One region of the Streptomyces sp. NPDC024555 genome, then DNA from elsewhere that is predicted to be linked to it. Evidence: riboswitches for the same ligand, from Rfam matches in the RefSeq annotation. Region 1 holds a riboswitch; each other region holds the start of a gene.
The links. A riboswitch is a leader RNA that binds a small molecule or an ion and turns the genes downstream of it on or off. The one in region 1 is predicted to bind cyclic di-AMP.

Region 2: linked by a shared signal. The riboswitch ahead of ACZ4FH_RS02590 (M23 family metallopeptidase) and the one ahead of ACZ4FH_RS24275 (LysM peptidoglycan-binding domain-containing protein) in region 1 are both predicted to bind cyclic di-AMP.
Region 3: linked by a shared signal. The riboswitch ahead of ACZ4FH_RS15515 (transglycosylase family protein) and the one ahead of ACZ4FH_RS24275 (LysM peptidoglycan-binding domain-containing protein) in region 1 are both predicted to bind cyclic di-AMP.

Annotation. Positions count from the first base shown of each region.
Region 1 is NZ_JBVHKV010000014.1:10,765-20,153, reverse strand. Features, by position in the region: gene ACZ4FH_RS24305 (DUF5682 family protein) at 1-138, shown strand, start outside; gene fes (enterochelin esterase) at 260-1,528, shown strand; gene ACZ4FH_RS24295 (ABC transporter substrate-binding protein) at 1,590-2,576, opposite strand; gene ACZ4FH_RS24290 (FecCD family ABC transporter permease) at 2,776-3,858, shown strand; gene ACZ4FH_RS24285 (FecCD family ABC transporter permease) at 3,855-4,976, shown strand; gene ACZ4FH_RS24280 (ABC transporter ATP-binding protein) at 4,984-5,838, shown strand; cyclic di-AMP (ydaO/yuaA leader) riboswitch at 6,150-6,335, shown strand; gene ACZ4FH_RS24275 (LysM peptidoglycan-binding domain-containing protein) at 6,339-7,235, shown strand; gene ACZ4FH_RS24270 (FG-GAP repeat protein) at 7,445-8,923, shown strand; gene ACZ4FH_RS24265 (NAD(P)H-dependent amine dehydrogenase family protein) at 9,034-9,389, shown strand, end outside.
Region 2 is NZ_JBVHKV010000001.1:618,448-627,836, reverse strand. Features, by position in the region: gene ACZ4FH_RS02600 (PrsW family intramembrane metalloprotease) at 1-1,374, shown strand, start outside; gene ACZ4FH_RS02595 (aldo/keto reductase) at 1,502-2,446, opposite strand; gene ACZ4FH_RS02590 (M23 family metallopeptidase) at 2,609-3,733, opposite strand; cyclic di-AMP (ydaO/yuaA leader) riboswitch at 3,745-3,900, opposite strand; gene ACZ4FH_RS02585 (PP2C family protein-serine/threonine phosphatase) at 4,116-5,288, opposite strand; tRNA gene ACZ4FH_RS02580 (tRNA-Met) at 5,493-5,566, opposite strand; gene ACZ4FH_RS02575 (hypothetical protein) at 6,013-6,504, shown strand; gene ACZ4FH_RS02570 (SHOCT domain-containing protein) at 6,662-7,066, shown strand; gene ACZ4FH_RS02565 (peptidoglycan-binding domain-containing protein) at 7,247-7,825, shown strand; gene ACZ4FH_RS02560 (alpha/beta hydrolase) at 8,032-9,009, shown strand; tRNA gene ACZ4FH_RS02555 (tRNA-Lys) at 9,091-9,164, opposite strand; gene ACZ4FH_RS02550 (FG-GAP repeat domain-containing protein) at 9,298-9,389, opposite strand, start outside.
Region 3 is NZ_JBVHKV010000008.1:94,297-103,685, forward strand. Features, by position in the region: gene ACZ4FH_RS15495 (Ppx/GppA phosphatase family protein) at 1-523, opposite strand, end outside; gene ACZ4FH_RS15500 (DUF501 domain-containing protein) at 559-1,104, opposite strand; gene ACZ4FH_RS15505 (FtsB family cell division protein) at 1,171-1,641, opposite strand; gene eno (phosphopyruvate hydratase) at 1,737-3,017, opposite strand; gene ACZ4FH_RS15515 (transglycosylase family protein) at 3,305-4,048, opposite strand; cyclic di-AMP (ydaO/yuaA leader) riboswitch at 4,053-4,222, opposite strand; gene ACZ4FH_RS15520 (transglycosylase family protein) at 4,524-5,504, opposite strand; gene ACZ4FH_RS15525 (cytochrome P450 family protein) at 5,618-6,928, opposite strand; gene ACZ4FH_RS15530 (nucleoside triphosphate pyrophosphohydrolase) at 7,022-8,002, opposite strand; gene ACZ4FH_RS15535 (SurA N-terminal domain-containing protein) at 8,036-8,692, opposite strand; gene ACZ4FH_RS15540 (GtrA family protein) at 8,829-9,233, opposite strand; gene ACZ4FH_RS15545 (glycosyltransferase family 2 protein) at 9,230-9,389, opposite strand, start outside.

The sequences.
Region 1 (9,389 bases):
GAGACGTGCGACGCGGTCGCCGCGCTGCTGGGCAGCGAGGAGCCGTGGGCGACTGCCGGAACGGGGACGGCGGGCGCGGTGCTCGTCGGCAGGTATCCGCGGACCGCGTCGGCCGTGGGGGCGCTGCTGGAGGGCTGAGGAGCGGGGGACGGGAGCGGGCCGGCGGCGGGGAGGCCCGGGTCCGGTGGGCGAGGCCACCGTTCGACGCGAAAGGTAAGGTGACCCTAAGTTGCCCGTCCCGTCCTCTGGAGCCTCGCTCATGATCACGTCCGTGCCGCCGCGGGACACCCCGCGGCGACCGCCCCGAACGGCGCGACCGGAACCCCTGGAGCGGCTCGCCGAACCTGCGGGCACCCTGCCGGCCCCGGACGCCGTCGAGGAGTTCTGGGCGGCGGCGGCCGCGGGCGGAACGCCGCTCGTCGGAGCGGATCCCCTGGGCACCGGCGACCACGCCGCCGTGACCTTCCTGTGGCGCGGGGCCCCCGGGACCCGCGCCGTGCAGGTGCTGCCGAACAAACTGGGCGACCCGCGCGCACCCGAGGCCAATCTCATGGAACGGGTGCCCGGCACCGATGTCTGGCACTGGACGCTGCGGCTGCGCCGCGACTGGCAGGGCACGTACGACTTCTACGTCGACGAGGGCGACGGACCGGACCGCGGGGACCCCGGCTACTGGCCGTGGCTGCGCACCCGGCGCCGCCACGACCCGCTGAACCGGCGGTGGCTGCCCCGCCGCTGGAGCGGCGACCCGGTCTCCTTCGCCCGGCTGCCGGGTGCTCCGGACGACCGCGACTGGCAGCCGCGCCCGGACATCGCACGGGGCGAGGTCTCCGTGCACACGGTGGACTCCGCACGGCTCGGCGGCGGCCGCCGGGTCTGGACGTACCGTTCGGCGGGAACCGAGGGGGCGAGCGGCCTTCCGGTGCTCGTCCTTCTGGACGGCGAGCACTGGCAGCCGCACCTCGCCGTCGCCCGTCTGCTGGACAACCTCGTGGCGGCGGGCCGGATCCCGCCGCTCGTCGCCCTGCTGCCGGACTCCGTCGACGCGGCCACCCGCTGGGCGGACCTCACCTGCGCCCCGCACTTCGCGGCCTTCCTCGCGGACGAGTTGCTGCCCTGGGCGGCCGCGCGTCTGCCGGTCACGGCGGATCCCGCGCGTACGGTGATCGCCGGTCAGAGCCTGGGCGGACTCACCGCCGCCCACACCGCGCTGTCGGCCCCCGGCCGCTTCGGCGCCGTTCTGGCGCAGTCGGGTTCGTTCTGGTGGCCGGACGGTCCGGACGCCGAGTGGCTCACCGCCCGGATCGCCGAATCCCCCCGGCTGCCGGTCCGCTTCCGGCTCTCGTTCGGGCAGCAGGAATGGGTCGCGCTCCCCGCCGCCCGCCGCCTCCGCGACACCCTCGCGACGGCCGGCTACACCGATGCCACGTACCGGGAGTTCAACGGCGGTCACGACTATCTGTGGTGGCGTTCGGAATTGGCGGACGGGCTTGTGGAGTTGCTGGGCGGACCCACCGCCGCCCCCTGATCCACGGGGGGCAGGGGCGGCGGAGTGCCGTGCCCCGTCACCGAAGTGACGGGGCACGGGGTCAGCCGGCCATGGCCGCGCGGATGTCGTCGAGGACCGAGACGGCCGCCTGCGCGCCGCCCAGGCTCGTCCACTTGCTGCCGTCGACGACGGTCGCGTGGTGGGCGCGGACCGCCTTCAGCTGCTGGTAGGCGGGCTTGCGGGACAGCTCGTCCAGCAGGCCGCGGTCGGAAGCGGTGGAGGTGAGGGTGCCGATGAACAGCCAGTCCCCGTCGATCTCCCCGAGGTTCTCGTCGCTGATCGGCGTCGAGTGTCCCTCGCCCTTGTCGTTCTGGATGCCGGGGCGGGTGAAGCCCAGGTCCTTCAGCACGTCGCTGATGAAGACGCCCTGCTGCATGACGGCCGAGCCCTTGGCGGAGTAGCGGGCGACGGACACGCTCGCACCGGCCTCGGACCCGAGGTCCTTCGTGAGCGTGGCGGCCCGGGTCTCGTAGTCGCCGAGGAAGGTGGCCGCCTCGTTGCTCCGGCCCAGCGCCTTGCCGGTGAGCGTGAGCGCCTTCTTCCAGTCCTTGGCCCCGCCGATGGTCACGACGGTGGGGGCGACCTTGCGCAACTGCTGGAGTACCTGCTGGTCGGCGATCTGTCCGGCGAGGATGACATCGGGGTCGGCCTGGACGACCTTCTCGATGTCCGGTCCGGTGACGGCTCCCACCACGGGGATGCCCTTCGCCCGGTCGGCGAGGTAGCCGGGGGCGCCCTTCTGACCGCGGCCGGCCGTCAGCCCCACCGGCTTCACCCCGAGGGTGAGGGCCGCGTCGAGGTCCATCTCGCTGAGGACCACCACGCGTTCGGGAGCCGAGGGGACCTCGACCGAGGTGCCGGTCGCGTCGGTCACCCGGGTGCCGGCGGCCTTGCCGGCCGTATCGCCGGAACCGTCCGGGTCCGAGGAGCCGCAGGCCGTCAGGGCCAGGGCGCAGAGGCCGACGAGCGCCACGGCCGGCGAGGAGCGGAAGGGGCCACGGGAGAAGAGGGTCGAATGGGGCGCCATGGCCAGAAGTCTCCGTATGCGTTCGAGTGATGAGGGGTGGTCCGGCGGACGTGCCGCCTGACCGGGAGCGGAACCGGACCGGGCGCGGGCCGCTTCCCGGACCGGGGAATCCGTTTCCGGGCAGGGGGAGCCGCTTCCGGACAGGGGAAGCCCGGGGGGCGCCGACTACCGGTCGGTTTACTTAGGTTAGGCTAACCATATGTCGATCGTGCAAGGGGGACGGCCCGTCACCGGGGCACGCCCCACCGGGAATCCACCGGAGGACGGGCGCACGGCCCGCCGGGCGGTGACCGTCCTCGTCCTCCTGCTGCCCCTCCTCGCCCTGCTGTCCCTGCTCATCGGCACCGGATCCAGTTCGCCGGGCGCGGCCTGGCGCTACCTCACGGGCGACCCGGCGGCCCGCGCCGACGCCCAACTCCGCCTCGCCGTCGTGGACGTGCGGCTGCCGCGCACCCTGGCCGCACTCCTGGTCGGAGCATGTCTGGGCACGGCCGGCTGCCTCCTCCAGGCGGCCACCCGCAATCCGCTCGCCGAGACGGGACTCCTCGGGGTCAACTCCGGGGCCGCCTTCGCCGTCGTCCTGGGACTCACCTTCTTCGGCGCGGAGTCCACCACCGCGCTCCTGGCCTGGGCGCTGGCCGGCGGCATGGTCGCCAGCGCGGCCGTCCTGCTGTTCGCCGCCTCCGGCCGGGGCGGCGGATCACCGCTGCGCCTCGTGCTGGCCGGCTCGGCGCTCGCCGCGACCTTCCACGGGCTCACCTCGTACGTCCTGCTGGGCACCCGTTCCACGTTCGACACCTACCGCTACTGGACCATCGGTTCGCTCGCCGGGATCGAACTCTCCGACCTCCTGCCGCTGCTGCCCCTGATCGCGCTCGGTCTGCTCGTCGCGTTCGGCAGCGCCCGGCCGCTCGCCGCGCTCGGACTCGGGGACGACGGCGCCCGCTCGCTGGGCCACCACCCGGGCCGGATCCGGCTCGTCGTCGCCTCGGCCGTCTCCCTGCTGGCGGGCTGCGCGGTCGCGGTGGCCGGGCCCATCGCCTTCCTCGGACTGTTCGCGCCCTATGCCGCGCGCGCCCTGGCCGGAGCCCGGACGGTTGCCGCACTGGCCTTGTCCGCCCTGATCGCGGCCGACATCATGCTCGTCGCGGATGTGCTCGCGCGGGTCGTGATCCGGCCCTGGGAGACTCCCGTCAGCGTGCTGCTCGCCTTCGTCGGCGGCCCGCTTCTGGTGTGGATCGCCCGCTCCTCCCGCTTCTCCACCGCCGGAGCCTCGGCATGACGGACACGGCACCCGCACCGGCGGCGCGCCCCGGGGACGGAACCGTCCCGCGTGGCCGGGGCCCCGGCCACGCGGAGGTGACCCCGCCCGACAGCGTCGTCGTCCGCACCGGCACGCTCTCCTGGCTCCTGCCCCGGCGCAGCGCGCTCGCCGCCGCCCTCCTCGTCCCGCTGCTGGTCCTGCTCGTCGTGCTCGCGGTGACGGCGAGTTCGACCGGGATGAGCCTGTCGGCGACCCTCTCCGGACTGCTGGGCACCGGCGACGCGGGCACCGTGATGATCGTGCGGGAGATCCGGCTGCCCAGGATCCTCACCGGCGTGCTGGTCGGCGCCGCGCTCGGCATCGCCGGCTGCCTCACCCAGACCCTGGCCGGCAACCGCCTCGCCACCCCCGACCTCGTCGGCGTCAACGAGGGCGCCACCGCCGCCGTGGTCGCCGCCGCCGCGGGTTCCACGACGGGCATGGTCGGGCTCTGGTGGCTCGGACCCCTCGGCGCCATCGGTGCCGCGGTCCTCGTCGTGCTCTGCGCGGGCGGGGCCGGCGGCGCCGGATACCGGCTGCTGGTGGCCGGGATCGGCGTCTCCACGTTCATCGGCGCGTTCAGCGATCTGATCATGTCGAGGGAGAACGACAACACCGCGGGCGGCGTGTTCCTCTGGGCCGTCGGCAGCCTCAACGGGCGCGACGGCGACGCAGCCCTCCCGCTCGCCGTGGTCCTGCTGTTCCTCGTCCCGCCCACCCTCGCCGTCGGCCACCGCCTCCAGCTGCTGCGCTTCGGCGACGAGGTGGCCGCCTCCCTCGGGGTCGACCTGCGCCGGATGCGCACGGCGGCGCTCGCCCTCGCCGTGGTGCTGGCCGGCACCGCCGTCGGGGTCGCCGGGCCGGTCGGCTTCGTGGCGCTGGCCGCGCCCGTCCTCGCCCAGCGGGCGGTCGGCCCCACCCGGGTGCCCGTCACCGGATCGGCGCTGGCCGGCGCCGCCCTGATCGTCGCGGCCGATGCGCTCGGACGCGTCGCCGCCCCCGTCGAACTGCCCGTCGGGGTCGTCACCAGCGTCCTCGGCGGCCCCTTCCTGCTGTGGGTACTGCTGCGTCCCGACCGGGCCGCCGGAAAGGTGTGAACCGCATATGACCGCGCATCCGACCAGCGAGGGGGCGGGCCTCGACATCCGGGACCTCTCCGCCGGATACCCGGGCCGGCCCGTCGTCGAGCGGGTGAGCCTCACCGTTCCCGCCGGGCGGGTCGTCGCGATCGTCGGCCCGAACGGCTGCGGAAAGTCCACCCTGCTGCGGACCGCCGCCCGGCTCCACCGCCCCGCGTCCGGCAGCGTCCTGGTCGACGGCACGGACATCTGGGCGACGAGCCGCCGCCGCGCCGCCCACCGCGTCGCCCTGCTGCCCCAGTCGCCGCGCGCCCCCGAGGCGGTCACCGTGGCCGGACTGGTGCGCTACGGCCGCAGCCCGCACCAGGGCCTGCTGCGCCAGTGGTCCCGCGAGGACGAGCGGGCGGTGCGCGAGGCGCTGGACGCCACCGGCACCGCGGACCTGGCCGGCGAGCGGCTCGACCGGCTGTCGGGCGGCCAGCGCCAGCGCTGCTGGCTCGCGATGGTCCTGGCCCAGCAGACCCCGGTCGTCCTGCTCGACGAGCCCACCAGCGCCCTCGACCTCGGCCACGCCGTCGAGGTGCTGGAACTCGTCCGCGAGGTCGCGGCGGCCGGCCGCACCGTCGTCATGGTCCAGCACGACCTGGCGGCCGCCGCCCGCTACGCCGATCTGCTCGTCGCCATGAAGGGCGGCCGGATCGTCGCGTCCGGTGTTCCGCGCGAGACGGTCGACGACGCCCTGGTGAAGGAGGTCTACGCACTGGACGCGGACATCCTGAGCGCCCCCGGGGACGGCTCCCCGGTCGTGGTCCCGCGCGCCCGGACCGGGGCCTTCCGCACGGCGCACCCCGGCGGAGCCGCGCCACGCCTGGGCGAATAGTCCGAATCACACTAATTATCCTGATCATTCCGATCGCGCCGATTGTCAACGGGGCCGTTCCGGGTGCCCGTTCGCGGGTCACGCCCTCGATCGAGGGATCAAATCACCCATATCGGACTCAGTGGCCAGCGTCACGTTTGCCGCCCCGGACGCAAGATCGCCAATTCCGGTTCCCTGGCGCGCCAAGAAAAATGACGTCCCCGCATGTGGCCGGTGACACATATCGCGGTTCATTGATCTTGGAATTCGATAATGATCAGGAATTCCGGGCTTGTTCGGCCCGGACTTTCTCGCTTACGGTCACGGTCCATCCGGATGGAACGCCGAATCCTGCCGCCGTCCGGACACCCGACCACACACGTACGGCAGGAGCGGGGGAACCAGGTTTGCCGCCGGTCCGGAAATCCGGAACGGCTAGGGGTGAAGTCGCCTTGTGCGACCGGACATCTCCAGTCCGAACCCGACAGCTCACCTCGCAGGCGACGGAGAGGAAAAGCGCCATGCCCATCGTGGGTAAGCACCGTCGTGCCAAGTCCACCGCCCTGACCCGCGGCTTCATCGCCGTGAGCACGGGTGGAGTCGTTCTCGCACTTCCCCTGATCGCCGCCGGATCGGCCTCCGCCGCCCCCGCCAAGACCGTCGTCGCCGAAAAGGCCGCGGCCCCGACTTCCTTCGCCGGCAAGGAAATCGCCGTGCGCAAGGCCGCGCCCACGACCTATTCCGTGGTCTCCGGCGATTCGCTCTACAAGATCGCCCAGGGGCATTCCCTCAGCGGTGGCTGGGAGCGTCTGTACAAGGACAACCGGAGCGTCGTCGGATCCAACCCCGACCTCATCCACCCCGGTCTGAAGCTCGTCGTCGGCGCCACCTCCGAGGCAGCCGCGCCCAAGGCTGAGACCGGTGCCGAATTCAAGGCCGAGAAGGCCGAGAAGCCGGTGGAGAAGAAGGCGGAGGCCTCGGCCGACCGCGCCGAGAACACCGACCGCGCCGACCGCTCCGAGCGCACGACGGCCGCCCCCGTCGCCGAGGAGACCGTCGCCGCCGCGCCCGTCGCGGAGAAGACCGCCACCACGTACACCAACGACCTCGACGGCTGGATCAAGGAATCCCTCGCCGTCATGGCCGAGCACGGCATCCCCGGCAGCTACGACGGCATCTACCGCAACATCATGCGGGAGTCGACGGGCAACCCCCAGGCCATCAACAACTGGGACTCCAACGCCGTCGCCGGCACCCCGTCCAAGGGCCTGCTGCAGGTGATCCAGCCCACCTTCGACGCGTACCACGTCTCCGGCACCTCGCTGGACATCTACGACCCGGTCGCCAACATCACCGCCGCGTGCAACTACGCCGCCGCGACGTACGGCTCGATCGACAACGTCTTCGGCGCCTACTGAGCCACCGGGACACACGTCACCCGCCCGCACAGCCGGGCATGAACAGGGGTGGCAGGGAGCGGACCCGCTCCTTGCCACCCCTGTCCGCATGTGCCGTACAACCCTTGTGCCGCACCGGCCGTCGAACACGGCGCCAGGAGGGTGACGGGCCCTTCCCGGCCACCCCCCTTCGGACTCCGCCCGGTCGCCTTCGAGCCGAGGAGCCGCTCGTGCGCACCCACCGTCCCGCCGCCGTCGTCGCGGCCTCGTTCCTCCTGCTGTCCGGGGCCGCCGTCGCCGCGCCCCCGGCCCACGCCGGCCCCTCCGCCGGCCTCCGCGCGGGCGACCGCGCCACGGACTTCAACGGCGACGGTTACGAGGACGTCCTCATCGGCGCCCCCGGCGGCACGGCCGGCGGCCGCACCGGCGCCGGTTACGTCACCGTGCAGTACGGCGGCCCCGACGGCATCGGCACGGTCCGGGGCGCCGTCCTCGACCAGAACACCCCCGGCGTCCCCGGCGCCGCCGAGACCGGCGACGGTTTCGGCCGGGCCCTGGCCACCGGGGACCTCGACAGCGACGGGTACGCCGACGCGGTCGTGGGCGTGCCCGGCGAGGACATCGAGCCACTGGCCGACGCCGGTGGTGCCGTCGTCCTCTGGGGATCGCCCACCGGCCTCTCCGGTACGGACAGCGCCTGGTTGCAGGCCCAGGCACCCGCTGCCGGGGCCGCCTTCGGCAGCGCTCTCGCCGCGGCCCGTTTCAGCCCCGACATCCCCGGCGACCAGCTCGCCGTCATCGACCGCGCCGACCTCACCCTGTTCCAGTACGACGAGCGGACCCGTACGGCGCCCGCCACCCGCACCGACCGTGTCCCCGGCACCCCCGGGCACGAAATCGCGCCCCGGGCCCTGACCACCGGGGACTACGACGGCAACGGCCTCGCCGACCTCGTCGTGTCCGGCGTCACCACGGGCACCGAACCGGGGCACGGCCGCTCCGCCGTCCTGCTCGGCGAGGTCCAGGGACTGCGCTTCGACCACGACCTGCGCGGCGGCCCCGCCGTCGCCTCCGGCGACCTCGACCACGACGGCTACGACGACCTCGTCACCGGGGAGCCGCACAGCCCCGACGACGGCGGCGCCACCACGACCGGCGGGGTCGTCGGCGTGTACCACGGCAGCGCCGGGGACGGCCCGGTCGGCGCCGGCGGTCCCGGCACCCCGCCCGTGTGGTGGACCCAGGACACCCCCGGCGTCCCCGGCGGAGCGGAGGCGGGCGACGGCTGGGGCGCCGACCTCTCCGTCGCGGACACCGACGGGGACGGCTTCGCCGACGTGGCGATCGGGGCGCCCGGCGAGGACATCGGCACGGTCGCCGACGCGGGCGCCGTCTGGCTGCTGCGCGGCTCGGCCCAGGGGCTGACCGCCATCGGCGCCGCCTCCTGGGACCAGGACGCGCCCGGCATCCCGGGCGCCGCGGAACGGGGCGACCGCTGGGGCGGCCAGGTCCGGCTGTCCGACGACGACGGCGACGGACGGGCCGCCCTGCTCGCCGCCGCACCGGGGGAGAACGCGGGCGACGGCATCGTCTGGATCCTGCCGGCCGGCCCCGGCGGCGTGACGGCCACCGGCTCCCGCACCTTCGACGCGGGCACCTTCGGGGGCGCGGAGAAGGGCGCCGGGTACGGCGGAGCCATCGACGAGTAGCAGCGCCCGGGAGAGCGGACCGGGCGGCTCCGGAAGGCCGCCCGGCACCCGCTGAATCCGGTGCGCGACGGCACTATGAACCTTTCATCCCGCGCGCTACCCTCCGCCGCATGATTCCCACGGTGGTGTGGGGCACCGGCAACGTCGGCCGCGCGGCCATCCGCGCCGTCGACGCGCATCCGGCCCTGAAGCTCGCCCATGTCCTCGTCCACGACCCCGCCAAGAGGGGCCGCGACGCCGGCCGGCTGGCCGGTCTCGACCGCGATCTCGGCGTCACGGCGACCGACGACATCGACGCGGTGCTCGCCACCGCCCCCCGGGCCGTCGTCTACGCGGCCTCCGGCGACATCCGCCCCGACGAGGCCCTGGCCGACATCACCCGGGCCGTCGCCGGCGGCTCCGTCGTCGTCACCCCCGCCCTCTACGCCCTCTACGACCAGCGCGGCGCCCCGCCCGAACTGCGCGA
Region 2 (9,389 bases), on a different contig from region 1:
CGCTGGCTGGACCGGGTCGATCCGGGCCCGTGGCGCACGATGCTCTTCGCCTTCGCCTGGGGGGCCTGTGCGGCCGCCCTGATCGCGATCCTGGCCAATTCGATGGCGGCGCGGTGGATCGCCACGGCCACGGCGGACCCGGGGCACGCGGACACCCTGGGCGCCACGGTCATCGCCCCCGTGGTGGAGGAGAGCGCCAAGGCCGCGGCCGTGCTCCTGCTCTTCCTGTTCCGCAGACGGGACTTCGGCGGTGTCGTCGACGGGGTGGTGATCGCCGGCTTCGCCGCCACGGGCTTCGCCTTCACGGAGAACATCCTCTATCTGGGCAACGCCTTCGGTGAGGACCAGCAGTTGGGCTCGGGCTTCGCCTCGGTGACCGTGGCGACGTTCTTCGTCCGCGCGGTGATGTCGCCGTTCGCGCATCCGCTCTTCACCGTGCTGACGGGCATCGGTTTCGGCATCGCGGCCGGCGCGGCCCGCCACCAGCGCCTGCGGCGCTTCGGGCCGCCGGTCCTCGGCCTGCTCCTCGCGATGGGCATGCACGCCCTGTGGAACGGCTCCGCCTCCTTCGGGCCGTACGGGTTCTACGCCGTGTACGGGGCGTTCATGGTCCCGGTGTTCGGGCTGGTGACCTGGCTGGCGATCTGGTCCCGGCAGCGGGATCTGCGCACCCTGGTCGTCGAGCTCCCGGCATACGCCGCGGCGGGCTGGCTGTCGCCCGCCGAGCCGCTCGCCCTGTCCTCGATGCGGGCCCGGGGCATGGCCCGCGACATCGCGCGCCGCCTGCACCACGGACCGGGGACGCACCCCTTCCCGGCCCAGCAGCTCATACCGGCCCCCGCCCCGCAGCTCGTACCGGCCCCCGCCCCGCCGCCGGGCCGGGCCCGGAAGGAGGCGAAGGCCCGCGAGAAGGCCGCGGCCCGTACGGTCGCCGAGTACGAGTCGTTCGCGACCTCCCTCGCGTTCCTGCGCCGCCAGGCCCGCCGGGGCACGGCCGGACCCGACTTCGCCGAACGGGAGCTGGAGCTGCTGCACCATCTGTGGCAGCGCCGCGGCACGGCAGGCCCCGCCCTGGTCCACGCGGCCCACGCCACGGGCCGGCTCCGCCCCCGCTTCGCCCCGCCGGTGCCTTCGCCGTACCCGGGCCAGGCGTACGGGCCCCGGCCGCTCCCGTACGAGGGAGGCCCCGTGCCGTACCGGGGCGGCCCCGTTCCCTACCCCACCGGCCAGGCCCCGTATCCGACCGGTCAGGCCCCGTATCCGGGCGGCCAGGTCACGTACCCGGCGGGCCAGGCCCCGTACGAGTCCGGGCCCGTCCCGTATCAGGGCGGCGGCCCGCTTCCGTACGATCCGCAGGCGGGCCCCCGGGGCTGACGGCCCCGGAGCAGGCGGCTCCAGGGGCGGGCGGCCCCCGGGGCGGAGAAGGACGATGGCCCGAAGGCCGCGGGGGCGTCGGGGCATCGCGTCGTGCCGGCTTCGGGGCGCCGGGAGGCCGGTGCGGTCAGGCGGAGGCCTCGGTGAGGCGGGCCAGCTCCGCGTCGGTCAGGTGGAGGTCGGCGACGGCGAGCAGGGCGGGAAGCTGCTCGACGGTGCGGGCCGAGGCGATGGGCGCGGCGACGGTCGGCCGGGCGGCCAGCCACGCCAGCGCCACGGTGGCGATCTCCGCCTCGCGCTCGGTCGCCACGGCGTCCAGTGCGGCGAGCACCTTCTGTCCGCGCGCGGACTCCAGATGGGCGGAGGCACTGCCGGCGCGGGCGCTGTCGACGGTCGTCCCCGGGCGGTACTTGCCGGTGAGGAATCCGGCGGCGAGGGCGTAGTAGGGGACGGCCGCGAGTCCGGCGCGGGCGGCGGTCTCCTGGAGTTCGCCCTCGTAGGTGTCCCGGGAGACGAGGTTGTAGTGCGGCTGGAGGGCCACGTACCGGGCGAGGCCCTCGCGCTCGGAGAACTCCAGCGAGGCGCGCAGCCGCTCCGGGCTGATGTTGGAGGCGGCGATCTCGCGGACCTTGCCCTCCTTCACCAGCTGGTCGAGCGCGGTGATGATCTCCTCGACCGGAACGGTCTCGTCGTCGAAGTGCGTGTAGTAGAGGTCGATGCGGTCGGTGCCGAGCCGGCGCAGCGACTCCTCCGCACCGGCCTTGACGGTGGCGGCGGAGAGGCCCTTGTAGTCGGGGTGGGCGCCGACCTTCGTCGCCACGACCACGTCGTCGCGGTTGCCGCGCGCGGTGAGCCACTTGCCGATGATGGTCTCCGACTCGCCGCCGACGTTGCCGGGGATCCAGGACGAGTAGGTGTCGGCCGTGTCGATGAAGTTGCCGCCACCGGCCGTGTAGGCGTCGAGCACGGCGAAGGACTGCGTCTCGTCGGCCGTCCAGCCGAAGACGTTGCCGCCGAGGGAGAGCGGGAAGACCTGGAGACCGGAGGTGCCGAGGGGGCGAAGGGAAGTCATGGGGTGAACAACCCTTCCCACCCGGGCCGCTATTCCGTGCCCGGTACACGGGAAGTACCCGGAAGCCCCCGGGCGGCCGGGCGCGGGCAGACCGGCAGCCCTGACGTCGGGGGGTCAGCGTCAGGGCTGCCGGGGTTTCTCAGAGCGCCTCGGGGAAGGCTGTCAGACGGTCAGGCCGCGGGCGTTCAGCCAGGCCATGGGGTCGACGCCGGTGCCGTCCGCGGTGTGGACCTCCAGGTGGAGGTGCGGGCCGGTCACGTTGCCGGTCGCGCCGACGTTGCCGATGACGTCCCCGGTGGTGACCTTCTGGCCGACGCTGACGCCGATCGAGGACTGGTGGCAGAACCACAGCTCGGTGCCGTCCTCCAGCTCCAGGACGGTGCGGTAGCCGTAGGACCCGGACCAGCCGGCCGACTTGACGGTGCCGGTGTGGATGGCCTTGATCGGGGTGCCCGTCGGGGCGGCGAAGTCGAGGCCCGTGTGGTAGCCGGAGGACCACATCGAACCGGCTTCGCCGTAGGTCGAGGTGATCGTGTACGAGGAGGTGGGGATGGCGTAGCTCGCGGCGAGCTTGGCCAGCCGCAGGGCCTCGGCCTTCTTCGCCGCTTCCTCGGCCGCCTTCTTCTTCTCGGCGGCGAGCTTGGCCTCGGCGGCGTCCTGCTTCTTCTTGGCCTCGGCCGCCGCCTTCTCGGCCGCGGCCTTCTCCTCGGCGGCCTTCGCCTCGGCGGCGGCGGCGTCCTGCTGCTGCTCGGCCTGCTGGAGGATGCGGGCGCGCAGCGCCTCACCGGCGTCGGTGGTGCCCTGCTCGGCCTCGGCGGTGGTCACACCGGCGGAGGTCAGCGGTGCGGCGGCGATGGCCGCCTCGGCCTTCTCCTCGGGGGTCTCGGCCTTGTCGGACGAGAAGAGCGCGCCCACGCCGGGCAGCGACTTGGCGGCCGGAAGGTTGTCCGCGATGGAATCGGGAAGAGAAATGGAGACCGGCGGCTTGCTCTGGGCGGTGGCCATGCCACCCGCTCCGACGGCCGCGATGACACCGACGCCGAGGACGGTGGAGCTGCGGGCCAGACCGTTGCGCTGCTTGGCGACGCGGTGCCTGCCGCGTACGGGACGGATGGACTCCTCGGTGGGGTTCCACTCCTCCCAGGCCTGATCGGACCCGGCCTCCTCGGTACGGAAGCCGGCCGCGAAGCCGTCGCCCCGATCGATCCCGCGCTCGGGCGCGAAGTCGTTGCCGTAGTCGTACCCGAAGCGGGAAGAGCCTTCGGGGGCAGGCTTGTTGGACGCCACGGAGGCGCACTCCTTTCCTTCCTTCTCGCCTACCGGGTTAGCTGACGGGTTCGGAGCAGGAAGGTCTCCTACGGGTTTCCCGGCCTCGACAGGCGAGACAGAGATGCCCGATTCACCCCATGTAGGTGGTTCCCCGGTTCCCTTGCGGAATTCGGCGCTCGCGCACGGTGCCGCCACTGACGGCGGCTGGGACAACCGCGCTGCGTTATCGAACGTTAATAGACAGACGGGCTCGATACCAAGCCGTTCCCCTTGATCGTTCCCGCCCTTGGCCTGGACTTTACGGGACACAACCGGGTGGAATCGGGCGAGTTCATCGCCCCTCGACGACCACCCGGTTTCTGACAGTGCGTCAAATGTTATGCGGAGTGGGGTCTCCCGGTTACGGTCCGTGGCCCTGCTCGTCGCCCCTGCCGACGATCTTCACCGTCCTGCGCCGGTCGGGCTGCCCCTCGGCGGGCCGGGCGACGGCCAGGAGCGCCATGTCGTCCGTCGTCTCCCCGCCCGTGTGCAGCCGCACGTCCTCGGTGAGCGCCGTCAGCAGTTCCTCGGGGCCGGGGAAGATCCGGCCCCGCAGCCGGGCGGCGGGGTCGTAGAACACCCCTGCGGCGTCACGGGCCTCGGAGAGGCCGTCCGTGTAGAAGAGAAGCATCGCCCCGGCGGGCAGCTCCCATTCGTCGGTCCGGTCCGGCCACGTCCCCAGGTCCAGCCCGAGGGGCAGCGCGGGCACCGAGGGCCTCAGCACCTCCAGCGCCCCGTCGGCGTGCAGCAGCAGGGGCTCGGGGTGCCCCCGGTTGACGATGCGCACCCGCCCCGCCCCCGCCGGGATCTCGGCCAGGACGGCGGTGATGAACCCCTCGAAGGCGTCGAGGCCCCCGCGTACGTCCGACTCCCGGGCCAGCGCCCGCTCCAGCCGCACCGCCACCTCCGCCGGGCCGTCCTCCTGCTCGGCGGCCTCCCGGAAGCAGCCGATGGCCACCGCCACCGCCCCGACCGCGTCCAGCCCCTTGCCCCGTACGTCCCCGAGCAGCAGCCGCACCCCGTGCGGGCTGTCGGCCACCGAGAACAGGTCGCCGCCGATATAGGCGTCCGCCTGCGCCGCCTCGTACCGCGCGGCGACCCGCAGCCCTCCGATGCGCTCGGGCGGGGTCGGCAGCACGGCCCGCATGGCGGTCTCCGCGATGACCCGGGCGGAGGCCAGCTGCTCGTTGCCCCGCCGGACGACTCCGTTGATCACGACGGCGAGGACGGAGACGGTGAGGACGGTGAGCAGTTCGATGATGATCACGGGCCCGGTCAGGCTGCCGTGGTAGATCCGCAGGAGGGACACGGCCAGCAGGGCGGCGGCGCCCGTGCGGACGGTGCCGGCCCGCGAGAACAGCGGGGCGGCGATCAGCGGGGCGGCCGCGAAGAGGGGGATGGCGGTGAACCGGGGCGGGGTCAGCGCGTCGAACACCACCCCGCCGACGATCATCAGCGCGGGAAGCGCACGGACGAACCGGCGGGCCGTGATGCCCCCGGCCGGCCCGGTCCGCCGCCGCTCCCGCTTCCCCACCTGTCTGGCCTCCTGCCCGGCGCCTCGACGGCCACGGCCGGTGCCGCACCACCGCCCCCAGGTTTCCCCGGGCGGACGCGCGGGGCGAACGCTCGTCGGCAAATGGGGGAAGGGGGCGCGGGCCACGGGACCCCGCACACGCATCAGGCCCCGCACATGCATCAGGCCCGGCACGCTGTATGCGTGCCGGGCCTGATGTTTCAGTAGCGGGGACAGGATTTGAACCTGCGACCTCTGGGTTATGAGCCCAGCGAGCTACCGAGCTGCTCCACCCCGCGTCGGTGAACACAACTCTACGCCATCCCCGACGCACTCGTGACCACTCGCCCCGTTCACCCCCTCCGCACCCCCCCCTCGCACACGCACCCCACCCCCTCTCCGTACACGCCGGAGCGCGCGCCACCTGCACGTCCTGCGCGCCCCAACACCCCAAGCAACCAAGGGAGTAGAAACCAGCCATCCCGAACGCACGCCGTCTCGGCCACCCTTGGAGAGCGGAATCCGGGACTCCTGACGTCCGGCACAGGTGCAGCCCGACCGTCGGTCCGTCAAGGTGTGGAAAGCGAGAAGGTGTTGCAAGGAACACGTGTTCTGCCGCAAGGTAACTGCTGCATCCCCCGGTCCGGTGGGCTGCCCGTGCGAGCAGGCCGCCGACCGCGCATGTCATCGCGCCCGGACGCCTCTCCCGGCCTCGCGTCGCAACCCGTCTGGAGGGCCCTCGACGATGACCGCACCGCTCACCTCTGACCACGCCCCCGCTTCCCCGGCCGCCCCGGCGCCCCCGGCCTCCCCCGTACGCGCCGCCGCCACGGGCGGACTCATCGGCGGCGTCATGGGCGCGGTGATGAGCGCGGTCGTGAACTACTTCGCGATCGGCCTGCCGGGCAGCGAGTCCGTCAACGCGGTCAACCACGCGATATCCGGCCTGATCAGCGGCTTCATCGCGGGCTTCATCGGCATCATGGTCCACAGCAGGAAGACGGCGGCGGACACCGCCGCCACCGCCCCCGCGACCGCTCCGGCGACCACCGGGACCGCCCCGGCCACGACCGCCCCGGAACCCGAGGCGTCCCCGGAGCCCGAGGAGCCCGCCACGGCCGGGGAGCCCGCGAAGGCCGAGGAGTCCGCGAAGGCCGAGGGCGTCGCCGAGTCCGACGACGCGACCGCCGCCGAGTCCACGGAGTCCGCGAAGGCCGTCTCCGTACCGGAGAAGTAGCCGCCGCCCTCCGGCGCCGCGCCGCACAGCCCCTCGCCCGGCCCCTCCCTCTCCCCCGCACGGCGGAAGGGGGACCACACCAACGGGCGAGGGGCTAAATGCGGTGATATGACTGATTCCAGTTTCAGCCATTTCGACGCTGCGCCAGGAGTGGACGATGGACGACTACCCCCTGCTCAACCTGTTCTGGACCATGCTCTGGTTCTTCCTCTGGATCATGTGGCTGTTCCTGCTGTTCCGGGTCATCATGGACATCTTCCGCAGTGACGACCTCGGCGGCTGGGCGAAGGCGGGCTGGCTGATCCTCGCTCTGGTGCTGCCGTATCTGGGTGTCCTGATCTACGTGATCGCCCGGGGCAGGTCCATGGGGCAGCGCGACATGAAGGACGCGAAGGACCGCGAGGCCGCGTTCAAGGCGTACGTACGGGATGCCGCGGGCACCTCGGACGCGCAGCACGGCGGCGGACACGTCGACGATCTGTCCAAACTGGCGGACCTCAAGGCCAAGGGCGCGATCTCGGAGGACGAGTACCAGCGCGCGAAGACCAAGCTGCTGGCCTGACCGCGGAACACGACGGCGCCGGACCTCACCCGAGGACCGGCGCCGTCGTCGGTCCCGGTCCGGAGGCCGCGCCGCACCCTGCCCCCCCCTGAAATGTTGCAGGTACCGGCACCACCCCTTCCCTCGCAGCATGGTCACGGCAAGAACACCTTGCTCGAACCAACGGGGGAAGGACCCATCATGAGCTTCCGTACCACGCGTGCCCGGCTCGGCATCGCCACCGTCGCCGCGCTCGCCGCAGGCACCCTGGCCGTGGGCGCGTCACCCGCCGCGGCCTCCGCCTCCAGCGGCTACGTCAGCGGCGCCGACTCCTTCTACGACGACTTCGGGGACGAGGGCAACCTCTCCACCTCGTCGTACGCCAGCTCCAACGCGACCTGCCTGTGGCAGATCATCCTCCTGGCGGAGGGCGCCAAGGAGAGCGACGGCACCGCGTTCGACATGGCGGACATCGACGGCCACTTCGGCCCGAACACCGCGGCGGCCACGAAGAGCCTCCAGAAGACCTGGGGTCTCGGGGTGGACGGCGAGGTCGGCCCGCAGACCTTCGGCGCCGCGGACAGCCAGTGGAACGCGTCGACCGGCGCCGGGGAGCTTCAGTACCTCGGCACCGGCTCGGGCGACTCCACGAAGTACAAGCTGCGGTACCACGGCGCGAAGTACTACTTCGACTTCTACCGGACGGCGTCCGGAAAGTACCGCTTCTACCACAAGAACGTCTGGCACGACGCGAGCTACACCTCCAACACCTGCGACTGACGCTCGCCCGTAAGGGACCGCGGGCGCACCGGACCTCGGACCGGTGCGCCCGCCGGCGTGTTCCCGGGGCACCGGCCGCGCCTCGGCACGGTGTCCTCGTCTCCCCGCTTGCGGCGGCCCCGTACACGGGAATCATGGGAGCGGAAGAGCCGGAACAGGGGGGCCCGTGCCCCGCCCCCGGGGCGCCCGCACGCACTGGAGTGCTCATGACGCAGCAGCCCCCGCCCGTCACGCCCTATCTGGAGCGCGCCGCGCGGGAACTCGCCGAAGCCACCGACCCGCATCCCCGGATCTACGAGGTACCGCCCGAGCAGGGCCGCGACATCCTCGCGGGTCTGCAGAGCGGCGAGGGCGTTCCCCGTCCGGAGGTCGACGAGGAGTGGGTGGACGTCGACGCCGGTGAGTGGGGCACGGTCAGGACGCGGATCATCCGCCCCAAGGGCGCGTCCGGGCCGCTCCCGGTCGTCGTCTACATCCACGGCGCCGGATGGGTCTTCGGCGACGACAAGACGCACGACCGGCTCTTCCGCGAGCTGGTCGTCGGGGCGGGTGCCGCCGGTGTCTTCCCCGTGTACGACCGGGCGCCGGAGGCGAAGTACCCGACGCAGGTCGAGCAGAACTACGCCGTCGGCCAGTGGGTCCGCAAGAACGGGGCCGACCACGGCCTCGACGCCTCACGCGTCGCGGTGACCGGCGAATCCGTCGGCGGGTGCATGTCCGCGGTGTTCGCGCTCATGAACAAGGAGCGCGAGGACGGCATCGCCCTCAAGGCCCAGGTCCTGCTGTACCCGGTGACGGACGCCGACTTCGACACCCCGTCGTACCACCAGTTCGCCGAGGGCTACTACCTCACCCGCGACGGGATGAAGTGGTTCTGGGACGCGTACACGACGGACCCCGCCGAGCGGAAGCAGCACTACGCCTCCCCGCTTCGGTCGACCCTCGATCAGCTCAAGGGGCTGCCGCCGACGCTGGTCATCACCGACGAGGCGGACGTCCTGCGCGACGAGGGCGAGATGTACGCGAACAAGCTCCGCGAGGCCGGTGTCGACGTCACCTCGGTCCGGGTCGCCGGCATGGTCCACGACTTCCTGCTCCTGGACAGCCTCCGCGACACCCGCGCCGCCAACGTCGCCCGCCATCTGGCGACCGACGCCCTCAAGAAGGCCCTCCACGAGGGCTGAACGCCGGAGCGCCCCGCCCGGTCGACACCGGGCGGGGCGCTCCCTCGCAGGTCAGAAGGGTTTCCCCCGCCCTGCGTCGCGTAGGCCGTGTGGGACTCGAACCCACAACCAACGGATTAAAAGTCCGCTGCTCTGACCAATTGAGCTAACGGCCCTCGGCACATCACCCCCGAGCATAGCCCGCCGCGGCCCGGCCGCCGATCGGGTATCGGTCGGCGGGGGTTCCGGGTGGGGTGGAACGGGGAAGGCGCCCCCGCCGGAGCGGGGGCGCCTTCCGTCGGTGCGGGGTCAGGCGAGGCGGTCGTACATGAGCCAGCCGCCGCCGATCTTGACGCGGGTGGCGAACAGGCCCTTGCCGTCGCCCTGGTAGCTCCAGAGCG
Region 3 (9,389 bases), on a different contig from region 1:
GGACCAGATGGCGCTCGGTCATCCGGACGCAGCCGATGTCCACGGACCGGGCCGCGCGCACCCGGTCGTCGCCGACGACGAACTCGGTGGAGCCGCCGCCGATGTCCACGACCAGATACGGCCGCGCCAGGTCGTCGCGCCCGGCCAGCTCCCGGGTGGCCCCGTCGAAGGAGAACGCGGCCTCCTGGTCGCCGCTGATCACCTCGGGCTCGACGCCGAGGATCGCGTGGATGCCGCGGACGAACTCGTCCCGGTTCTCCGCGTCCCGGGAGGCGGAGGTGGCGACGAAGCGGATCCGCTCGGCACCGTGCTCCTTGATCACGTCCGCGTACCGGCGGCAGGCCGCGAAGGTGCGCTCCAAGGCCTCCGGCGCCAGCCGGCCGGTCCGGTCGACGCCCTGGCCGAGCCGGACGATCTCCATCCGGCGGTCCAGCTCGACGAGCCCGCCGGTGGCGGGGTCGGCGTCGGCGACCAGCAGACGGATCGAGTTGGTCCCGCAGTCGATGGCGGCTACACGCGTCATGTCCTCAAGCCTCTCCGGCGCATCGTGTGGTGTTCTCAGGCCTCGTCCGACGCCTCGTCCGGCGTCCCGCAGGGCGTCACGCACGGCCCCTTGCGCCACCACTCCGGCAGCATGGCGATCGCCTCGTCGCCGAGCGGGTTCACCCCGGGCCCGGCCGCGAGCGAGTGCCCCACGAGCACGTGCAGGCACTTCACGCGGTCCGGCATGCCGCCGGCGCTCGGGAAGCCCTCCAGGACCTCGATGGCGTCGCGGCGGGCGAGGTAGTCCTCGTGCGCGGCGCGGTAGGCGGCGGCCAGCTCGGGGTCGGTGGCGAGACGCTCGGTCATCTCCTTCATGACCCCGTTCGCCTCCAGCGTGCCGATCGCGGAGGCCGCGCGCGGGCAGGTGAGGTAGTACGTCGTCGGGAACGGCGTGCCGTCCTCCAGCCGGGGCTGGGTCTCCACCACGTCCGGGTTGCCGCACGGGCACCGGTGCGCGATGGCGCGCAGCCCGCGCGGCGGGCGCCCCAGCTGCTGCTGGAAGGCGGCGATGTCCGCCTCGGTGGGCGGGGTGGACTCGGTCTGCGGAGGGGGCGTTTCCATGCCTGCCTAGGGGTTCTGATCGGACTGCTCGAACTGCGGGTTCTGCAGCGGTACAAGGGGGGCGGCTCAACCGCGGTCGGCGCTGTCCACGCCGTCCCACAGGTTGGAGTGCCACGGCCGGCCGGAGTCCTCCGGCGCGCCGTCGCGCTCCCTGGCCGCGTCCGGGTCGACCACGGTGTAGCCGGTCTCCCCGGGAAGAAGGTAGTGCAGGTGCTCGCGGGCCAGCCGCCTGATGTAGGCGTCGTCCTGGAGCCGGGCCTTCTCGTCGCGCAGCTGCTCGGTGCGCTTCTCGGCCTCCTGCGCCAGCCGCTCCTGTTCGGCGATCTCGTCGCGCTGCGACACGTAACTCCGCATCGGATAGGCGAGGGCGACGATCAGCGAGCAGACCACCAGGGCCAGGAAGGCGGCCCGGCCGGTGAGCCGGGAGCGGCGGGCCTGACGGCGGTTCTGGGAGCGGTAGACGCGGGCCGCGGTCTGCTCGCCGAGCAACCGCAGCCGGGTCGCGGTGGAGAACCGGTCCCGGTCCTTCGCGGCCATGTCTCCGCCTCCCCATTACGCACGTCCGTCCCCGCACACGGTACGGGACCGAGTGCGGGGACGGACGGAGGCCGGGTCGGTTGCCCCGGGCCGGATCAGCCCTTGAAGCGCGGGAACGCCGAGCGGCCGGCGTACACCGCGGCGTCGTCGAGGATCTCCTCGATGCGCAGCAGCTGGTTGTACTTGGCGACGCGGTCCGAGCGGGCCGGGGCGCCGGTCTTGATCTGGCCGCAGTTCACGGCGACCGCGAGGTCGGCGATGGTGACGTCCTCGGTCTCGCCGGAGCGGTGCGACATCATGCACTTGAAGCCGTTGCGCTGGGCCAGCTCGACGGCGTCCAGGGTCTCGGTCAGCGAACCGATCTGGTTGACCTTGACGAGCAGGGCGTTGGCGGAGCCCTCCTCGATGCCGCGGGCCAGGCGCTCCGGGTTGGTGACGAAGAGGTCGTCGCCGACGATCTGCACCTTGGCGCCGAGCTTGTCGGTGATGACCTTCCAGCCGGCCCAGTCGTCCTCGTACAGCGGGTCCTCGATGGAGACCAGCGGGTACGCGGAGACCAGCTCCTCGTAGTACTCGGTCATCTCGGCGGCCGAGCGGGACTTGCCCTCGAACTCGTACGTGCCGTCCTTGTAGAACTCCGAGGCGGCGACGTCGAGCGCGAGCGCGATGTCCTTGCCCGGGGCGTAGCCGGCCTCCTTGATGGCCTCGACGATGAGGTCCAGGGCGGCGCGGTTCGACTCCAGGTTCGGCGCGAAGCCGCCCTCGTCGCCGAGACCGGTGGACAGGCCCTTGGTCTTCAGGACCTTCTTCAGGGTGTGGTAGACCTCGGCACCCCAGCGCAGGGCCTCGGAGAAGGACTCCGCGCCGATCGGGGCGATCATGAACTCCTGGATGTCCACGTTGGAGTCCGCGTGCGAACCGCCGTTGAGGATGTTCATCATCGGAACGGGCAGCAGGTGCGCGTTCGGGCCGCCGAGGTAGCGGAAGAGCGGCAGGTCCGAGGCCTCGGAGGCGGCGTGGGCCACGGCGAGCGAGACGCCGAGGATGGCGTTGGCGCCCAGCGAGCCCTTGTTCTCGGTGGCGTCCAGGTCGAACATCGCCTGGTCGATCAGGCGCTGCTCGGTGGCGTCGTAGCCGACCAGCTCCGGGCCGATCTGCTCGATGACGGCGAGGACGGCCTTCTCGACGCCCTTGCCCTGGTAGCGGTTGGGGTCTCCGTCGCGAAGCTCGATGGCCTCGAAGGCACCGGTGGAGGCGCCGGACGGAACGGCAGCACGGCCGGTGCTGCCGTCGTCGAGGCCGACCTCGACCTCGACCGTGGGGTTTCCGCGGGAGTCGAGGATTTCCCGGGCTACGACGACGTCGATGGACGGCACGAGGCATCTCCTTCTGGGATATGACGCTTGGGGTGCGGGGCCACGTGGGCCTTGCGACAAGAGCCTAACCGGCCCGGCGGCCTGCATCGGCCGACCGCCCGACCCCTGGGACGAAAAAGGACCCAAGGGCATGCATCGCGGGAGGAAACGGAAGAAATTTACTGACTGGTAACGACAACAGTTGAACGCTCCCCGGCCCGAACGAGCGGACCCCGGCCCGGCACGCACGGGGGGAGGGTGCGCGCCGGGCCGGGGCGTCCGGAGTCAGCGACGAGGAGGGATCGCGACTACTTGGTCAGGTGGAGCTGCTGGCCCGGGTAGATCAGGTCGGCGTCCTTGACGATGTCCTTGTTCAGCTCGAACAGGGCCTGCCAGCCGCCCTCGACACCGTGCTCGGCGGCGATGGCGCTCAGCGAGTCGCCGGTGACGACCTTGTACTCGCCGTCGCCCTTGGCGACCTTCTGGCCGGTCGGGGTGGTGACGGTCTTGGCGGCCTTCTTCGGCTCGCTCTTCGCCGGGGCGGAGGAGCGGTCCGAGCGGTTGGTGGCCGGGGCCTCGGTGCGCTCGGCCTGCTTCTGGGGCGCGGCCTCCTGCTTGGGGGCCTGCTCGGTCTTGGCGGCGGAGGAGCCGGTGTCGACGCCCGGGTCGACACCGTCGTTGGTCAGGTTGCCGGCGCCGGCGCAGGCCCAGGCGCCCGGACCCTGGAGGGCGAGGAGCTTCTCGGCGGTGGCGATCTGCTGGGCCTTGGTGGCCAGGTCGGCACGGGGCGCGTACTGGGTACCGCCGGCGGCGGCCCAGCTGGACTGGGAGAACTGCAGGCCGCCGTAGTAGCCGTTGCCGGTGTTGATGGACCAGTTGCCACCGGACTCGCACTGGGCGACGGCGTCCCAGGTGGCCACCGAGGCGGCGGAGGCACCGGTCGCGCCCATCAGCGGGACGGCGACGGCGGCACCGGCGACACCGGCGAGCGTGGCGATCCGGACGGCCTTGGAGGGGCGGCGGTGCTTGTTGGCCTTGCGGTTGAGCAGCATCGAGAGTTCTCCTCACCGACGCCTGCGAGGTGAGCTGTCGGGTTCGGGCCTAGTGAGTTGCCCGGTCGCACGTCCTAGCGTGCGACTTCACCCCAAGCCGGTCCCGGCGTCCTGCGACGTCCGGCTCCGGCGCCTACCTGGGTCCCCCGCTCCTGCCTACGGCGCTTTCGCGTCTGTTCCCTCCGACCGACGGCAGGATTCGGCGTGACGGTCGACGGGGCCCGCGGTGCGAGCGGTTCAGACCGTAAACACACCCAACCCCGACATTCAAAGACGGACATACCGGAAAAACATCCCTTACTTGCATCTGACAAACCTACATTTGCGCAGGTCGGAACGGATGCGACGGGACCTCCCGGACACAACACGCCAGTTCACGCAAAGAGACCTATGTCTCACTTGGTCGAAAGTGGGACATAGGCCTCTGAACTACCCCGGAATCCGGGGCTTTTTCAGCCGGTGGACCGGGCCGGAGTCACTCGGCCGGCGCACCGAGGTCGAGGCTCTGGCCAGGAAGGATCAGGTCCGGGTCGGAGCCGATCTCGTCCTTGTTGGTCTCGTAGAGCGCCGTCCAGCCGCCGGGCAGCTCGTGCTCCTGCGCGATCGCCCAGAGGTTGTCGCCGGTCCGGACGGTGTACGTGCCGTCGGCCGCCGCGACCCCGGCGTCGCGGGCACCCGCCGTGCCGCGCGAGGTGTGCCGCCCCGCGTCGCGGTCCCCGTCGCGGCCGGTCTGCCGGGTCTCCTCGGGCGCGGGCGCGCCGCGGTGCCTGCCGCCCTGCCCGCTGCTCCCGGCCTGCTCCCCGTCGCCCCGCGCCGCGCCGGAGGCGTCCGCCCCCGCGTCGTCCCGCGCGTCCCCCGTACCGGCCGACGGCGACGCAGACGGGGAGGCCGAGGCGTCCGGCTTGGCGTGCTTGCCGCGCGAGGCGTCCGCGCCCTGGTCGTCCGTGCCGCCCCGGTCGTCCGCGGAGGCGTCGTCCTGGGTCCCGGTCTCCGCCGAGGGGTCGGTGCTCGCGCTGCCGGACGGGTCGGCGGAGGGCTGGTCGGCCGGGACGCCGCCCGGGTCCACCCCCGGCAGGCCGGTGTCCGTGGCGAGCCCGGAGATGACCGCACAGCTGGGCCACGCCTTCGGGCCCCGGTCGGCCAGCACCTTCTCGGCGACGGCGATCTGCTGCGAGCGGCTGGCGAGGTCGGCGCGCTCGGCGTAGGACTCGCCGCCGTACGCCTTCCAGAGCTCCGGGGAGAACTGGAGGCCGCCGTAGGAGCCGTTGCCGAGGTCGGCACTCCACATGCCGCCGCTCTCGCACTCGGCCACCCGGTCCCAGGTGGAGGCGTCCGCCGCGTGGGCGCCCGCGGCGCCGAGCAGCGGGATGGCGATGGCCGAGCCGGTCACGCCTGCGGCGACGACGATGGCGGGAGCCTGTCGGGGACGACGGTGCCTGCCGTTCGCGGAGCCCATGGGGATGCCTTCCGTGTGACGGGTGGGTCGAACGGTGAACCTAGCGGGACTCGAACGGATGTCACAAGTCGATGCAGCGCAGATCACGCCGACATCACAGAGTTGACAGAAAGTCACCTTCCGCCTGTGCCCGCTTCCGGACCGAACTCGACCGGAAGCGTGCGCAGTCCGCGCATGATCAGCCCGCCGCGCCAGCGCAAATCGGCTGATTTCCCGGCAAGCCGGAGGTCCGGAAGGCGTTTCAGCAGCGTGGCGAGGGCCGTCTGGCCCTCCAGCCGGGCGAGCGGCGCCCCGAGGCAGTAGTGGATGCCGTGCCCGTACCCCAGGTGCGGGTTGTCACGCCGCGCGAGGTCCAGTGTGTCCGGCCCCTCGAAGCGCGCCGGGTCCCGGTCGGCGGCGGCCAGCACCACGAGCACCGGATCGCCCTCGGACACCCGCTGCCCGCCGATGGTCAGCGCCTCGGTGGCGTACCGCCAGGTCGCCAGCTCCACCGGCCCGTCGTACCGCAGCAGTTCCTCGACCCCGGTCGCCAGCAGCTCCGTCTCCCCCGCGGCCAGCGAACGCTGGAGCCGGGCGCGCTGCTCCGGATGGCCGAGCAGGGTGTGGACCCCGTTCCCGATCAGGTTCACGGTCGTCTCGAACCCCGCGAACAACAGGATGAAGGCCATCGCGGCGGCCTCGTTCTCCGTCAGGTGCTCGCCGTGGTCGCTCGCCCGGATGAGCCCCGAGATCAGGTCGTCGCCCGGGTCCTCGCGCTTGCGGTGGATCAGCTCCAGGAGGTAGTTGCGCATCTTCTTCACGGAACGCGCCACCCCGCCGCGCGGGCCGCCGCCGTGGCGGATCATCATGCCCGCCCAGTCCCGGAAGTCGTCCTGGTCCTCGGGCGGCACGCCCAGCAGGTCGCAGATCGCGTAGATGGGGAGCGGGAAGGCGAACTCGTGGATCAGGTCCGCCTCCCCCTTCGCGGCGAAGCCGTCGATCAGCCGGTCCGTCAGCTCCTGGACGCGGGGCGCGAACGCGGCGACCCGGCGCGGGGTGAACGCCTTGGAGACGAGCCGGCGCAGCCGGGTGTGGTCGGGCGGGTCGATGTTCAGCAGATGCGTCATCAGCTCCGCCTTGCGCTCCCCCGGGATGCCCGTCTTCCCCTTGGCCCGCGCGGACCCGGCGTGGTGGGCCGGGTTCTTGGAGAGCCGGGCGTCGGCGAGCGCCTGCCGGGCGTCCGCGTACCGCGTCACCAGCCAGGCCTCGACGCCGCTGGGCAGCGTGGTGCGGTGCACGGGGCTGTGCGTACGCAGCCAGGCGTAGGCGGGGTACGGATCGGTCGCGAACTCCCAGGTGAAGAGTTCGGGCGCGGGCGGGACGGTGCCGTCGGACCCGCCGTGGGCGGGGCATCCGGGCGGGGCGTCGGCGGGGTGGTCGTTCACCCCCCGACGTTATCCGCTGCCCCGGACCTCGCCGCCCCGGACTCCGCCGCCCCGGACGAGGGCTCCGGGCCCTCCGCGGCCCGGCCGTGTCCCCTACTCCACGCCCTCCGCGGCGCGGATCGCGTCCCGGTAGGCGCGGCCCGCGGCGCGCAGGGCGGCCTCCGGGTCGACGCCTTCCTCCTGGGCGCGGACGGCGAGGGCGAGCAGCCGGTAGCCGATGGCGTCGGCGCCGCTCCCCTCGGGCTCGCCGGGCAGCGGGACGTCGAGTCCGGCGGTACGGGCCCGGCTCGCGAGCTTGGCGGCGAGCGCCAGGCCGGGCTGGCCGAGCGGCACCCCGTCGGTGACGGACGCGCGCTGCTTCTCGACGGCCTTGGTGCGCAGCCAGTGGGCGTGGACGTCCTCGGGGGTCTCGGCGGTGGCGTCGCCGAAGACGTGCGGGTGGCGGTGGATCAGCTTCTCGATGAGCGTGCCGGCGACGTCGTCCACGGAGAACGGCTCCTGCGCGTCCTCCTCCGCGATGCGGGCGTGGAAGACGACCTGGAGGAGGACGTCGCCCAGTTCCTCGCGCAGTTCCTCGCGGGTGCCGTCCTCGATCGCCTCGACGAGTTCGTACGCCTCCTCGATGGCGTACTTGGCGAGGCCCAGGTGGGTCTTCTGCGAGGTCCAGGGGCAGACGCGGCGGATCCGGTCCATGACCCGGACGAGGTCGAGGAGCCGGGCGCCGGGCAGGTCGTACGAACCGGGCAGCAGCTCCAGCTCCGGCATCCGCACCCGCCCCGAGCCGGCCAGCCGGGCCAGTCCGTCGGTCAGCGGCCCGTCGCCCTGTCCGCCGGTGAGGACGACGACGGTGTGCCCGCCCGCGCACGCGTCCACCAGTTCCCGGGCGCCGGGAACGCCGGGGGTGACGGTGACCCCGGCCTCGCGCAGATACGGCAGCTGCTCGCGGGCGTCCTCCGCGCAGTGCACCCGGCCGGCCGCGTGCAGGGCCTGCCAGGCGGGCCAGGACAGCAGTCCGGGGGCCACGCGGTGGCTGGCGGTGAGCAGGACGATGCGGCCGGGGTCTTCAGCGTTCACAGGGCGGAATCTACCTCGGCCGCCGGGCGGTCCTCAGGCCCCGGCCTGTGCGGCCGGCTTCTCCGCCTCGGTGACCTGCTTGATCCAGGGGGCCTTGTAGTCGGCGAGCTGGATCTGCTGGTTGTTCCAGGTGCCGAAGCGCGGGTTGATGTCGACCTTCAGCGCCTTCGACGCCTCGCTCAGCGCCTCGCCGAGGATCTTGGTCCCCTCGGGCGTCGTCGGGTCGGCGCCGAGCGACTGGCCGAGCTTGGTCAGCTGGATCTGCTCCCGCAGGAAGGCGTCGATCTGGCCGGGCGCGATCCAGCGCTCCTGGAGCACCGCGGCCTGCAGCCCGTCCTCCCCCTGGTACTGGGCCGCGGCCGAGGCGCGCATCTGCTGGACCTCGGCCCGCGTCACGGTCACCCCCGCGTCGGCGGAGGCCTTGTCCAGGATCCGGTCCAGGATCAGCCCGTGCAGCTTGGCGCGGGCGAGCTGCCCCGACTGGTCGGTGATCTGCTCCGCCTGCTTCGACTCCCCCTGCGCCTTGCGCACGTCGGCCACCTGACCCTGCACGGTGGCCACCGTGATGCGGTCCCCGCCGACGACGGCCGCGGCACCTGGGTGGGCCTGGCTGCCGCAGGCGGTGAGGACCGGCGCTGCGGCGAGCAGGGCGGCGGAGACGGAGAGCGCGGTGCGACGACGGCGGTGCAAAGGAGCCTCCCGAGGAGATTGTGCGGCGGTGCACAAAGCCTTGCGGTGATCGATGTTAGGCAGTGGAGCTGGTCCGGGCCACTGATTCGACCAACGATTCGGGAGGAGTTGGGGATGTGGCCGGGAGCCGTCGGACTCAGCCCACCGGTTCCGGCCGTTTCCGGGGCGGGGCGTCCGGTCGCAGCATGATCGTGCGCGAGACGACGAACGTGATGGGGATGGCCGCGGCGGCGGCCGCCAGCGGGGCGTAGCGGTCGCTGAATCCGGCCAGGTCGACCAGGAGGTAGACGCCGCCGGTGGTGATGACGAAGTTGGCGGCGTTGGTGAGGGGGAAGAGGAGGAACTTCCGCCAGGTGGGCCGGGTGCGGTAGGTGAAGTACGAGTTCAGGAAGAACGATCCGACCATGCTGAGCGCGAAGGCGAGCACATGTGCGGCGATGTACGGCAGCCCGCGCAGCAGGAGCAGGTAGCAGCCGTAGTACGTGCCGGTGTTCACGACCCCCACGAGGGCGAACCGGGCGATCTGTGCCGTGACGCTCATCGGCGGGCGAACTCCCGGGGTTCCGGCTCCCGGTCGGGCCGGCGCTCGGGGGCGTTGGTGGCCTTCACGAGGAAGTGCGGGCGGCGCTTCACCTCGTAGTAGATCCGCCCGACGTACTCGCCGACCACGCCGACCATCACCATCTGGACGCCGGCG